3 regions of the Blautia sp. TM10-2 genome follow, and region 1 is predicted to be linked to each of the others. Evidence: predicted binding sites of a transcription regulator. Region 1 holds the regulator's gene; each other region holds the start of a gene.
The links. The regulator NrdR, encoded in region 1, represses ribonucleotide reductase genes. The targets are predictions, from matches to a motif close to CACAANATNTTGTG.
Positions count from the first base shown of each region.

Region 2: DXD92_RS06590 (ribonucleoside triphosphate reductase) is a predicted target of NrdR. The motif match lies at 2,477-2,490, and genes of this name have one in related genera.
Region 3: nrdD (anaerobic ribonucleoside-triphosphate reductase) is a predicted target of NrdR. The motif match lies at 1,720-1,733, and genes of this name have one in related genera.

Region 1 covers NZ_QUJZ01000001.1:233,876-238,514, reverse strand. Annotated here, with positions in the region: gene DXD92_RS01225 (heavy metal translocating P-type ATPase) at 1-70, shown strand, start outside; gene DXD92_RS01220 (GNAT family N-acetyltransferase) at 264-1,430, shown strand; gene DXD92_RS01215 (acylphosphatase) at 1,458-1,763, shown strand; gene DXD92_RS01210 (YlmC/YmxH family sporulation protein) at 1,764-2,015, opposite strand; gene nrdR (transcriptional regulator NrdR) at 2,158-2,610, shown strand; gene DXD92_RS01200 (DUF3786 domain-containing protein) at 2,625-3,260, shown strand; gene DXD92_RS01195 (citrate/2-methylcitrate synthase) at 3,391-4,639, shown strand, end outside.
Region 2 covers NZ_QUJZ01000005.1:140,919-145,557, reverse strand. Annotated here, with positions in the region: gene DXD92_RS06590 (ribonucleoside triphosphate reductase) at 1-2,363, opposite strand, end outside; gene hflX (GTPase HflX) at 2,611-3,846, opposite strand; gene DXD92_RS06580 (tetratricopeptide repeat protein) at 3,865-4,639, opposite strand, start outside.
Region 3 covers NZ_QUJZ01000013.1:69,075-73,713, reverse strand. Annotated here, with positions in the region: gene DXD92_RS13865 (hypothetical protein) at 1-529, opposite strand, end outside; gene dapF (diaminopimelate epimerase) at 735-1,583, shown strand; gene nrdD (anaerobic ribonucleoside-triphosphate reductase) at 1,755-3,890, shown strand; gene DXD92_RS13850 (MATE family efflux transporter) at 4,040-4,639, opposite strand, start outside.

The sequences.
Region 1 (4,639 bases):
TCCTGTATCAGACGATGTGCTGAAAACAGCCGTAGAGGCACAGGATTACACCGTAAAAGGAATCCAGTAAAACAGGAAACGTTGAGAAAAGGGAAACGCGCCTGGAATGAAAATTTCCGGGCGCGTTTCTTTTTTTTACCAGATATAGCAAAAATATTGCAATTTGTTCGGAATTTTCGTGACAAAAGGACAAAAATCCGTTAGGATAGAGAAAAAGAAGAGCAAAAACAAAAGGGTTTTTAGGATCAGGAGGTTTTTACATTATGACAGAGTACAGACTTGCAAAGCCGGAAGAGTGGGAGGACTGCATCGAACTTGCAAACTACGTGTTCAGCACGGCACACCGTCCGCACGACTTTGAGCAGTTAATTCCAAGGGTTTATCAGGCAGGACCGGAAATGGCACGGATCCACCGCGTCGCTGTTGCGGAAAACGGCAGACTCCGGGCCGAGATTGCGGTGCTTCCGCAGCAAATGGCAGCAGGGGGTAAGCTGCTCCGCGCAGGATATGTGGGAAGCGTTTCCGTGCATCCAAAGGCAAGGGGCGAAGGCCACATGAAGCGTCTTCTTGGCGACTGGATTACGGATCTGGAAGGAACGTGTGATCTTCTGGCACTGGACGGCCAGAGACAGCGGTATGCCTACTTTGGCTTTACGCCGGGAAGTGAAAAATACACGTTTTACCTGGATGTGGCAAATGTGCGCCATACCTGGAAAAACGGGGAACTCTCCGCTTACACCTTTGCGCCGCTGTTTCCGGAAAACGGCGAAGCGGACGAAGAGGCGGCAGCCTTTGCAAAGAAGCTGAATGAGGAAAAACCGCTTTACGTGGTAAGAGAGGATGTGAAAGCCTGCCTGAAAACGTTCGGCGAGCAGGCAATTGCAATCTGGAAAAACGGTGAGCGGATCGGATATCTGGCACTTTGCGGCGGAAACCAGGTTGTGGAAGCAGAAGTGTTGGAGGAACAGGATTTCGTTCCTGCACTTGCCGCTTATTTAAAAGAAAATGCGCTTGACTCTCTTTTCATTTCCATTCCGGTGTATGAGACCGGAAAAGCAGCAGCGTTATCGGAAGTCTGCGAAAGCTTCACAAAAGAGCGCTGCGGTTCCGCGATGTACCGTATTTTCCAATTTGCAGACGTCATCGAGGCAATGCTGACCATGAAAGCAGAGACGATGGGCATCAGCGATGGAACGTGGTCTGCCGTACTGGAGGGACAGCCGCTGACCGTGACGGTAAAAGATGGAACTGTGACCGTGACACGGGAAGCCCATCCGGGGGCAGATGTACTCAACCGGGAGCAGGCGCAGGAACTGCTTCTTTCACCGCTGGCAAGTAAGGGAAGCAAGGTTCCATCTGAAATCTGGAAGAACATTCCATCCGACTGGTTCCCGCTTCCGCTGTACTGTGCGACGGCAGACGAATTTTAGGCAATGACTGTTGGGAGGCAGAGAAATATGAACGAGACAGCGAAACGAGACAGAAGAGACGAAAAAGAAGAAATCCGGTACCATGTGATTTTCTACGGCCAGGTGCAGGGCGTGGGGTTCCGTTACCGGGCGTATTATGCTGCCTACCAGCTCGGGCTGACAGGCTGGGTGAGAAACTGCTGGGATGAGACGGTGGAGATGGAGGTGCAGGGTGATGAGGAGACGATCACGGAGATGATCAAAAGGATCCGCACCTCCAGCTACATCGAAATCACGGATGCAAAATGGACGAAGATTCCGCTGGAATCGGAATTCGGTTTTCATATCCGTTGATCAGGGCTGTTTTTTCTCTTTTTCCGGAATTTCGACGAGAATGATATCGTTGCCGATCTGGCAGATGCGGTCCCATGGGATCACAAAATCCTCGCCGTGGCAGAAAAAGCCGCAGAATTTCACAGGACCCGGAAGAACGAGTCCGGTAAGATGTCCCGTTTTTGGATTGAATTCCACATCAATCGGACAGCCGAGCGTTTTGCAGGTGCAGATATTGATAACTTCTTTCTGGCGGAGATCTACAACGCGCATGCGGTGCTCCTTTTTACTGATTCCTATGGAAAAACATATGCGAAAATGTTGCTGCAGTTGACTTGAATTTCACGGAAAAATGCGTATACTGTAAAAGTAGAAAACTTTCCGAAATACTTATTTAGAAACGAGGACGAAAGATATGAGATGTCCATTTTGTAATCAGGATAATACCCGGGTTGTGGATTCACGCCCGATTGAAGACAGCAATGCGATCCGCCGCCGCCGGATGTGCGATGTCTGCGGCAGACGCTTTACGACATACGAAAAAGTGGAGACGATCCCTTTGATCGTCATCAAAAAAGATATGAACCGCGAGCAGTATGACCGCTCGAAAATCGAGACCGGTATCCTGCGCGCCTGCCACAAACGGCCGGTGTCCGCCGAGAAGATCAACGAGATGGTCAACAAGGTGGAGACGGAGCTTTTCAACGGCGAGGAACGCGAGATTCCAAGCTCTGTGATCGGAGAGAAGGTCATGCATTACTTAAAAGACCTGGATCAGGTGGCGTACGTCCGCTTTGCGTCGATTTACCGTGAGTTCAAGGACGTCAACACGTTCATGGACGAGCTGAAAAAGATGCTCGACAAATAGCGGGAGGCAAAAAAATGGAAGTGTCGAACTATATTAAAATGCGTGATCAGATGCAGGAACGTTTTCTGACATACGATCAGAAGGAGATCGAAGGAAAGTATGGCTTTGCGTTTGATGGCGATTATTTCTATGTGCCGTATCTTTTTGAAGAATGGAGAGTGAACCGCCATACCGGCGTTGTAGAGGGATCAAAAGACCATTTTCTTCATGTACATCAGGGCAGTTTCAATGAGACGCTGACGATTTTCGACCTGCTCTGCTGCGGAAAGAAGGAGATTGTGCTCGCCGGCACGTATGCGCGTACCAATTCCTTAAAGGGAACGATCAAAGGCCGCACGATTGCGTCCGGCGTTCACGACAGCCGCGCCGCACGGTATGACGGGCATGTGGAACAGCTGAAAAAAGCATGCGTTTCCCTTGGCGGAAAACCATATTTCCCGGGAGACGCTGCTTTTGTTTTTCATGTCTTTCCGTTTCTGCCGCTCGTCTTCCAGTTCTGGGAGTCCGATGAGGAATTCCCGCCGGTGCTGAAGTTTATGTGGGATGAAAACGTCCTCGATTATCTGCGGTTTGAGACGCTGTATTACGTGATGGGAGATTTCCTGGACGCACTGGATCAAGCCTTCGATGCATGTAAAACAGAAGCCTGATACCTTTTGTGAGACAAAATCTTACGAAAATTTTTCGAATGTTTATAAAAATTTCAGTATACGAATCCCTTGGTTTAATGCTATAATGAGCGAAAGTGAGTAAAAAAAGAGAAGAGAAAGGGGAATGCATATGGCTTTTAGCATGAAAGTAACACCGGAAATAGAGGAACTGACAAACATCTGTCTGGATAACTCCAAAATGGATGTTTCGCTGTATGGGCAATACGATGTAAAACGCGGACTGCGCGATGTCAACGGCGTTGGCGTCCTTGCGGGACTGACACAGATTTCAAACGTTGTGTCTTCGGATATCATTGACGGCGTCAAAACACCGTGTGACGGACGTCTGTACTACCGCGGCATCAACGTGGAAAAACTGACCCAGGGATTTTTGAGTGAAAACCGTATGGGATTTGAAGAAGTCGCTTATCTGCTCCTGTTTGGAAATCTGCCGAATGAAGAGCAGCTTAAGCATTTTAAGACGATTTTAAAACAGCAGCAGTCCCTGCCGAAGAACTTTGTGCGTGACGTTGTTATGAAAGCGCCGACCAAGGACATGATGAACACTCTGTCCCGAAGCGTTCTGACCCTGTACGCGTACGACAACCACGCAGATGATACCTCCCTTCCGAATGTGCTTCGCCAGTGCATTAACCTGATTTCTGTTTTCCCGATGCTGTCCGTCTATGGCTATCAGGCGTACAACCATTATATCAAGGGAAAAAGTTTATATATCCACAATCCGTCGAAGAAGCTTTCCACCGCAGAAAACATTCTGCTGATGCTCCGCCCGGATCAGAAATACACCCCGCTGGAGGCGAAGATCCTCGATCTTGCCCTCGTCCTCCACATGGAGCACGGCGGCGGTAACAACTCAACCTTTACAACACATGTTGTTTCTTCTTCCGGAACCGATACGTACTCCGCAATTGCAGCGGCGCTCGGCTCCTTAAAGGGACCGAAGCACGGCGGTGCAAACATCAAGGTTGTGCGGATGTTCGACGATATGAAGTCACACGTCAAAGACTGGACGGATGAGGAAGAAGTATCGAATTACTTAAGAAAGCTGCTGCACAAAGAGGCGTTCGACCAGAAAGGTCTGATTTACGGTATGGGCCATGCGGTTTACTCCATTTCCGACCCGCGTGCGCGCATCTTCAAGACCTTCGTTGAGCAGCTGGCAAAAGAAAAACACAGAGAGAAAGATTACCGGCTGTACGCTATGGTCGAGGAACTGGCTCCGAAGATCATCGGCGAGGAGCGCCATATTTACAAAGGTGTATCCGCAAACGTCGACTTCTACAGCGGCTTCGTTTACAGCATGCTGGATCTTCCGCTGGAGCTCTACACCCCGATGTTCGCCTGCGCGCGTATCGTCG
Region 2 (4,639 bases), on a different contig from region 1:
ATCTTCTGCGCCTGGCCGTCCTCCACAACGAGAAGAGTCGGTGCCTGCATGATGCCGTACTGTGCGGCAAGATCCGGGTGACGCTCTGCGTCGATCACCTCATACTGCTCCTCGGCGAGCATTTCTTTTGCCATTTTGCAGTTCGGGCAGGTGCTTGTCGTGAACAGGTACATGCCGTCTTCCTCGATTTTATCTGCTGCTGCAGCGGCTTTCGGCTCTTCTTTTCCAGCGGCCTGCTCTGCCAGCTTCTCTGCTGCGCCGTACGATTTCATTTTCTGCTCCGGCGATTTGGAGTGGATGATATCATATACAGTTCTGTTCTTGTACTCCTGGCGTTTTCCGTCGTTCCAGTTCTTGACCGGACGGTAATATCCCGTGATACGGCTGTAAACCTCTGCCTCTTTTCCACAGATCGGACATGCAAAATGCTCGCCGGCGAGATAGCCGTCGTTCGCACAGACAGAATACGTCGGGGACAGCGTGTAGTACGGCAGTTTGTAGTTCTCTGCAATCTTCCGCACAAGGGAAGCTGCTGCTTTCCAGTCCGGCAGTTTTTCGCCAAGGAACGCATGGAATACAGTTCCCGAGGTGTACAGCGTCTGCAGATCATCCTGAATATCAAGCGCAGAGAAAATATCCTCGGTATAGTCCACCGGCAGATGGGAGCTGTTGGTGTAGTACGGGGTATCTCCCTCATGGCCTGCGGTCTTGATATCCGGCCATTTTGCACGGTCGTGTTTTGCCAGACGGTATGCGGTCGACTCCGCCGGAGTTGCCTCAAGGTTGTACAGATCGCCGTACTCCTCCTGGTAATCAGAAAGACGCTCTCTCATATGGTTCAGAACTTCTTTCGTAAACTGCTGTGTCTTCGGATCCTCCAGACCCTTTCCGAGCCATGCGGCATTTAAGCCGGCCTCGTTCATACCGATCAGACCGATGGTTGAGAAGTGGTTCTCAAACGTTCCAAGGTACCGTTTCGTATATGGATACAGTCCCTCGTCCAGGAGGCGGGTAATGACCTCACGTTTCGTCTTTAACGAACGTGCGGCAATATCCATCATATGATCGAGACGGCGGTAGAACTCTTTCTCATCTTTGGACTGATATGCGATACGCGGCATATTGATGGTGACAACGCCGACCGATCCGGTGCTCTCGCCGGAACCGAAGAATCCGCCGGTTTTCTTTCGAAGCTCACGCAGATCCAGGCGGAGACGGCAGCACATGGAGCGCACGTCGCTTGGTTTCATATCGCTGTTGATGTAGTTGGAGAAGTACGGGGTACCGTATTTTGCAGTCATTTCGAACAGCAGACGGTTATTCTCCGTATCGGACCAGTCAAAATCGGATGTGATGGAGTAGGTCGGGATCGGGTACTGGAAGCCTCTTCCGTTGGCATCTCCCTCGATCATCGTCTCGATGAACGCTTTGTTGACCATATCCATCTCTTTTTTACAGTCTTTGTACTTGAAGTCCATCTCCTTGCCGCCGACGATCGCCGGAAGCTCCGCGAGGTCATCCGGTACGGTCCAGTCGAGTGTGATGTTGGAGAACGGTGCCTGGCTTCCCCAGCGGCTCGGTGTGTTGACGCCGTAGATAAACGCCTCGATGCACTTCTTCACTTCGCCGTAGCTTAAGTTGTCCACTTTGACGAACGGCGCCAGATACGTATCAAATGAAGAAAATGCCTGCGCACCTGCCCACTCGTTCTGCATAATGCCGAGGAAGTTGACCATCTGGTTGCACAGAACCGAAAGATGTCTTGCCGGAGAAGAAGTAATCTTTCCGTTGATGCCGCCAAGTCCTTCTTTGATGAGCTGTTTTAACGACCATCCTGCACAGTAGCCGGTCAGCATCGACAGGTCGTGGATGTGAATATCCGCGTTGCGGTGTGCCTCGGCGATCTCGTCATCATAAATCTCTGATAACCAGTAGTTGGCTGTGATCGCGCCGGAATTGCTTAAGATCAGACCGCCGACAGAATACGTTACGGTCGAATTCTCTTTGACACGCCAGTCCTCTACTTTTACGTAGCTGTCCACGATCTCTTTGTAGTCTACGATCGTCGATTTCATGTTGCGGATTTTTTCCCTCTGCTTGCGGTACAGAATGTAAGCTTTTGCCACTTCTGCGTAGCCGCACTGGATCAGCACGTTCTCCACGCTGTCCTGAATTGCCTCCACTGAAATTTTTCCGTCTTTGATCTTGGACTGAAAGTCCGCTGTTACGCGCAGTGCCAGCATCTGAAGCATGTCATCGCTGAACTGCATATCTTTTGCGCCGAATGCTTTTCCAATCGCATCGGTAATCTTTTTCATCTGGAACTCTGCAATCGTTCCGTCTCTCTTTTCTACCTGAAACATGGAATCCCTCCTGTTAATTCAACCGTTTCTGCAAGGCCTTTTTAAGGTTCCACTCTTTGCAGTGTCTGAACCATATGATAGCAGAGCATGTTTCTCCCGTCAATAGTAAAAAGTACCATATCTAGTGTGAAATTTTCTAACATCACTAGATATGGTACTTTTACTTGTATTCTGTCCCTTCCATTTTTCGGCGCTGTACGGCGCTTAAAGGGATGTACTGCCGTTTTTAAGCCCGCTTGCCATACCTCTATACCCTCGGATAGATATCCTTCGGTACATAGGCTTTTACGCGGATGCCTTCCGGCAGATATTCTTCTTCGAGCAGAATTCCGTATCCGCGGATCAGTGAAATCGTTCCCGCCTTATCGTACGGATAGAGGCGCTCGATATAGATTTTGCCCTCCATCATCCACGAGGAGAGTAAATTTTTGAGGTCTTCGAGTCCCTGTCCTGTTTTGGCAGAGACCGCAAGGCTCGCGTCTGCCCGGAAATCTTTTACAACCATCGGGGCGAGAAGCTTATCCTGCTTGTTCAGCAGGGTGACGATCTTTTTGTCCTCAACTTTCAGTTCCCGCAGCGTATCGTACACGACCTGCATCTGCAGCTCCATCTGCGGATTTGACGTATCCACAACGTGGAGAATATAGTCGGCATACCGTGCTTCCTCCAGCGTACTGCGGAATGCATCGATCAGATGATGTGGCAGCTTATTGATAAATCCAACCGTATCGGTCAGCAGGATTTCCTGTCCATCCGGAAGGGTCAGTGACCGCGTCGTCGTATCCAGCGTGGAAAACAGCATTGCATCTGCCAGAATTTCCGATCCTGTCAGTGCATTTAAAAGACTGCTCTTTCCCGCTGACGTATAGCCTACGAGCGCCGCTACCGGGATTTTGGAACGTTTTCTGCCTTCACGAAGGAGCTCTCTGTGCTGGCGTACTTCCTCAAGCTCACGTTTTAACTGCGTAATACGCGTGCGGATCAGGCGCCGGTCGGTTTCCAGCTTTTTCTCTCCCGGTCCTCTCGTACCGATTCCGCCGCCGAGACGGGAAAGCGATGTGCCAAGGCCGGAAAGTCGGGACGCACGGTACTTTAACTGGGCCAGCTCAACCTGGATTTTACCCTCGCTGCTCACGGCGCGCGCCGCAAAGATATCCAGGATCAAAAGCGTACGGTCCATGATCTTGCATTCCAGTGCTTCCTCCAGCCCTTTTAACTGGATCGAGGAGAGCTCATCGTCGCAGATGATGCCCGTCGCATCGCAGGCGCGCACCAGAATTTTCAACTCCTCTAATTTTCCTTTTCCGATGTACGTTCCCGGATGAATGGCCTCTCGCACCTGCACCAGGCGGCCCTCCACCTTCGCACCGGCGGTGCTGGCCAGTTCCGCCAGCTCGTCGAGCGATTCTTCTGCGTTTGCGCCGCCGTTTTCCTGTACGCCGACCAGAATCACGCGCTCCTGTTCTTCTCTTAAATCAAACAATTCAACTTCCTCCGTCTGTTATCGGTTCTGGAGAAACGTATTTTCCCGCTGCGCCGCGGTGTTTTCCGGGTATGCTGCCAGAAAATCCGCCATCAGCGACTTCGCGGTATCAAAATCCGCCCGTTTTTCATAGGATACAATCTGGTTGAACAGCAGATTTTCCCGGTCGGAATCCTCCGCCGTTTTGAGTCCTTCCTCGATATACGAGAGTGCACTGTCCGTGTCGTTTTCCGCAAGTGCGCAGAGCGCCAGCCCGTTGTTTGCTGCCGCCGCAAAGCCATCTGTCGAAAGATACGAAGAAAACAGTGCTTTCGCCTCGTCGTTCTGACCATTGGAAAGGTAAACCTCGCCGAGCATTTCCATCGCCGCGCTGCTGCCGTCCTTCATTGCCTTCGAGAACGCTTTGACCGCCTCGTCCTGCTCCTCCAGATAGTAGTATGCGCAGCCGATGTTATAATAATCCTCGGTCGTTTTCGACTCAATCTTCACTGCCGCTTCGAGGTAACGGTCTCCGTCCGCCTTCATGCTGCTCTCCTGATACAGCTCGTAAATGTCAAGGCAGAGCTGATAGCTCTCCTTCGTCTCCACTGCCGCATCAAAATCCACCTTCGCCTGCTCGTAATTCTTCTGCAGGAAGTACGCGCGTCCCCTAAGGAACAGCGCATCGGCATCGGCCTTTTCTTCCTGAATATTGGTGCAGATCTCAATGGCTCCATCCAGATCTCCGGCCTGTACGCAGGTTTCCGCCTCGTAATACATGACATCGCGCGAAAACTCCGCGTCTTTGTGCTTC
Region 3 (4,639 bases), on a different contig from region 1:
AGATGCTTTCCGCATCCTCCATCAGCGACTGCTGCAGAGTGACGCCGTTCGGCAGGCCGACATAGATATTCTGGCCCTCAGCGGTCGAGGTGTCGATGTGAATGCCTCCGATCAGGCATTCCGCCACTGGCTTTGCCGTGGTATCCGGATTGGCAATATCGACGGTAATCTGGTTTCCGTCCTTTTCAAAACTTTCGCCCTCTGAGAAGGATTCCGGCTGGATTTCCTTCGTGTCGTCGCCGCTGTAGACCCAGCCAAGCGCTGTAAAATCCGCGTAGGATTCCGGAATTTCGTATGTATCGCCCCAGATGGCAAGCTGAAAACTGTTCAGGTTCTTCGAGAGATCCACATCGTATTCCGGAATCTCATCGGAATCGCCGGAGGCCGCCAGATTGTCTTCGGGGTCGTCATCGTCGGTACTCTGACTGATGGTTGTGATCGGAATCGTTTCTGTTTTCTTTCCGCAGCCGCTCGTTCCCACGAGGAAAGCGGCAAATACTGCTGTTAAAACCCAACGGTATTTTTTCATCAAAACCTCCTCATAATAAATGGTTAAAAATATTTGAAAGTTACTTCATGTAGGTAACGATATCAGTTCCCCCTATTCTATCACATTCCGCTTCGTTTTCCAATGTCTGAAGCGGATTTGAGAAAAATGGTTTTTCAAACGCGCGGTACGGAATACATATTTAGTAAGGAACTGGAAAGGGCAGAAGTCTGGGAGGAGGCTGTGTATGCGTTTTACAAAAATGCAGGGCTGCGGAAATGATTATATCTATGTAAATGCCATGGAGGAGCGGGTGGAGAGTCCGGGACGGCTGGCAAAAGCGGTAAGTGACCGCCATTTCGGCATCGGCGCGGACGGGCTGATTCTGATCGGGGCATCCAAAACAGCAGATTTTTCGATGGAAATGTACAACGCCGACGGCTCGAAGGGCGCGATGTGCGGCAACGGCATCCGCTGTGTGGGAAAATACGTGTACGAGCATGGGCTGACGAGAAAAACGACGCTGACTATCGAAACCGGCAGCGGAAACCGTGTGATTCATCTGCAGACGGGGGAGAATCTGAATGAGATCTGTCAGGTGACAGTGGAGATGGGAACGCCGGAATTCCGCGCCGCACAGATCCCCGTTGTTTCTCTGGGGGAATATGTGCTGGAGCATAAAATTACCGTGTGCGGGGAAAATTATACGATGACCTGCCTTTCGATGGGAAATCCGCATGCGGTGATTCCGGTGGAAGATGTGGAAAAAATATCCATTGCAAAGACCGGTTCCGCTTTTGAACACCTTTCCTGCTTCCCGGACCGTATCAATACAGAGTTTATCCAGACTTTAGATCAACACACAATAAAAATGAGAGTCTGGGAACGTGGGAGCGGTGAAACGCTGTCCTGCGGAACGGGAGCGTGTGCGGCAGCCGTCGCGGCGATGCTTTCCGGCTGTGTTTCGGAGGGAGAAACTGCCGTAGAACTGCGCGGCGGCAGGCTTTTCGTTACATGGGACCGGACGAAAAATAAGGTCCTTCTGACCGGCCCGGCCGAGACCGTTTTTGAAGGAACGCTTGCAGAACGAATTTGAAAAATGCAGATTTCTGTCTGCACGAAAGAGCAGTATGCAATATTCTGAAAATAAAAACTTACAGGAAATGCCTTTTCTTTTCAAAAGAAACATGCTACAATATGTGGTGCCCGCTACAAGAAAAGGGTGGGGGACACACAAGATATAGTGTTTGATTTGGAGGACACCACAATGGTTTATATTATCAAAAAGGACGGCACCAAAGAAGAATTCGACGCGCAGAAGATCGTTCGTGCCGTAAATAAATCCGCACAGAGAATCCTGTATACCTTCTCACAGCAGGAGATTGACTTTATCTGTAAGTTCGCAACCGAGCACGTATATTCCCTTGGAAAGACCGAAATTCCGATCAGCGATATGCACAATATCGTGGAGGGAGCACTCGAAAAAGTAAACCCGGCTGTGGCAAAAAGCTACCGCGATTACCGCAATTACAAAACTGATTTTATCCATATGATGGACGAGGTCTACACGAAGAGCCAGTCCATCCGCTACATCGGCGACAAGAGCAATGCCAACACCGACAGCGCCCTCGTTGCAACGAAGCGAAGCCTGATTTTCAACGAGCTGAACAAAGAGCTGTACCGCAAGTTCTTCATGAACCGCAACGAGCTGCAGGCCTGTAAGGACGGCTACATCTACATCCACGACCAGTCCGCACGTCTCGATACCATGAACTGCTGTCTGTTCGATGTCGGAAACGTTTTAAAAGGCGGCTTCGAGATGGGAAATGTCTGGTACAACGAGCCGAAGACACTTGACACCGCATTTGATGTCATGGGTGATATCGTCCTCAGCACCGCTGCACAGCAGTACGGCGGCTTTACCGTGCCGGAGGTGGACAAGATCCTTGCTCCGTACGCACAGAAGAGCTATGATTACTACGTAAAAGAGTTCCTGAAATATACCGACGCATCCTGGGAGGGTGCACAGGAGAAAGCCATCGAGTATGCGATCGACAAAGTAAGAAGAGAGTGCGATCAGGGATGGCAGGGAATTGAGTATAAACTGAACACTGTTGGATCTTCCCGCGGTGATTATCCGTTCGTTACCGTGACCCTCGGCCTTGGAACGAGCATGTTCGAGAAGATGATTTCCATCTCCCTTCTCGAGGTCCACAAAAACGGACAGGGCAAGAAAGGCCACAAAAAGCCGGTGCTCTTCCCGAAAATCGTCTTCTTATATGACAAGGCAATTCACAGAGAGGGCGGCATCGCAGAAGATGTCTTCGAGGCAGGACTTGACTGTTCTTCCAAGACGATGTATCCGGACTGGCTGTCGATGAGCGGCGAGGGCTACATCGCCGAGATGTACAAGAAATACAAGAGAGTCATCAGCCCGATGGGATGTCGTGCTTTCCTTAGCCCGTGGTACGAGCGCGGAGGCATGGAGCCGGCAGATGAGAACGACAAACCGGTCTTTGTCGGACGTTTCAACATCGGAGCCGTTTCCCTTCATCTTCCGATGATCCTGGCAAAATCCCGTTCCGAGAACCGCGATTTCCACGAAGTGCTCGACTTCTACCTCGAGATGATCCGCGATCTGCACAAACGGACCTACGATTACCTCGGCGAGATGCGTGCATCCACGAACCCGCTGGCTTACTGTGAGGGAGGTTTCTACGGCGGCCACTTAAAACCGTCCGACAAGATCCGCCCGCTGTTAAAGCCGATGACCGCATCGTTCGGTATCACGGCGCTGAACGAGCTGCAGGAGCTGTACAACGGAAAATCTCTTGTTGAGGACGGACAGTTCGCACTTGACACGCTGAAATATATCAACGACAAGGTTGCCGAGTTTAAGAAAGAGGACGGCATCCTCTATGCGATCTACGGCACACCGGCAGAATCCCTGTGCGGCCTGCAGATAGAGCAGTTCCGCAAACAGTACGGCATCGTCCGCAACGTTTCGGACCGCCCGTATGTGAGCAACAGTTTCCACTGCCACGTAACCGAGGACATCACCCCGATCCAGAAACAGGATCTCGAGGGACGTTTCTGGGAGCTCTGCAACGGCGGAAAAATCCAGTACGTGCGCTATCCGGTCGGCTACAACAAAGGCGCGATCAAGACACTGATCGAGCGTGCGATGGAGCTTGGCTACTACGAGGGCGTAAACCTGTCCCTGGCTTACTGCGATGACTGCGGCCACCAGGAACTCGACATGGATGTCTGCCCGGTCTGCGGTTCCAAGAACCTGACAAAGATCGACCGTATGAACGGCTATCTTTCCTACAGCCGTGTCCATGGCGACACACGTCTGAATGAAGCAAAGATGGCGGAAATTGCAGAGAGAAAATCGATGTAATCATTCATGAAATAATCAATGGAACAATCAATGGAATAATCAAAAGCCTCTGAGAAAAGTCCGGTGTGAATGTGACTTTCCTCAGAGGCTTTTTGGGTATTGTATCCGGTGGAAGCTGCCGGCGGCAGGGACTGCAGATGATGTGAGAATTAATCTTCGACATCGCGGGTAATATTTCGAACCCAGATGTACTTTTTATAATGATGATAAACGGCAGGAAGCTTTACAATTTCATCGAGATTTACAATGCAGTAAACCACCATAACCGGAAGCTTCAGCCAGAATGCGGCAAGAAAGCCAAGCGGTACAGAAAAGCACCACATAGCGCCGATGTTTCCCTGCATATCAAATTTCGCATCGCCTCCGGCACAAAAGATACCGTCGAGAACGGTGGTGTTGACCGATTGTGCCATCAGGTTCAGACCGCAGAAGAGAAGCATGTACTGCAGGTACTCGGCTGCGGTATCGGAAAGTGGGGCAAAATGAACGATGGCTGGGGAAATAAGCATCAGCAGGCCGCCGGTCACAATGCCGATGGCAATGGAGAGATGGCTTAAACGTCCTCCATACTCACGGGCTTTTTCCAGCTCGTTCGCGCCGAGCAGATTTCCGATCAGAACACCGGCACCGCCGCTCACACCGCGGATCAGGCAGGAGAGGAGGCTCTTTGCAATCGAGGTAATCGAGTTTGCTGCAACAGCATCGCTTCCCATGTGGCCCATGATAACGGAGTACAGAACGTAGGCAAT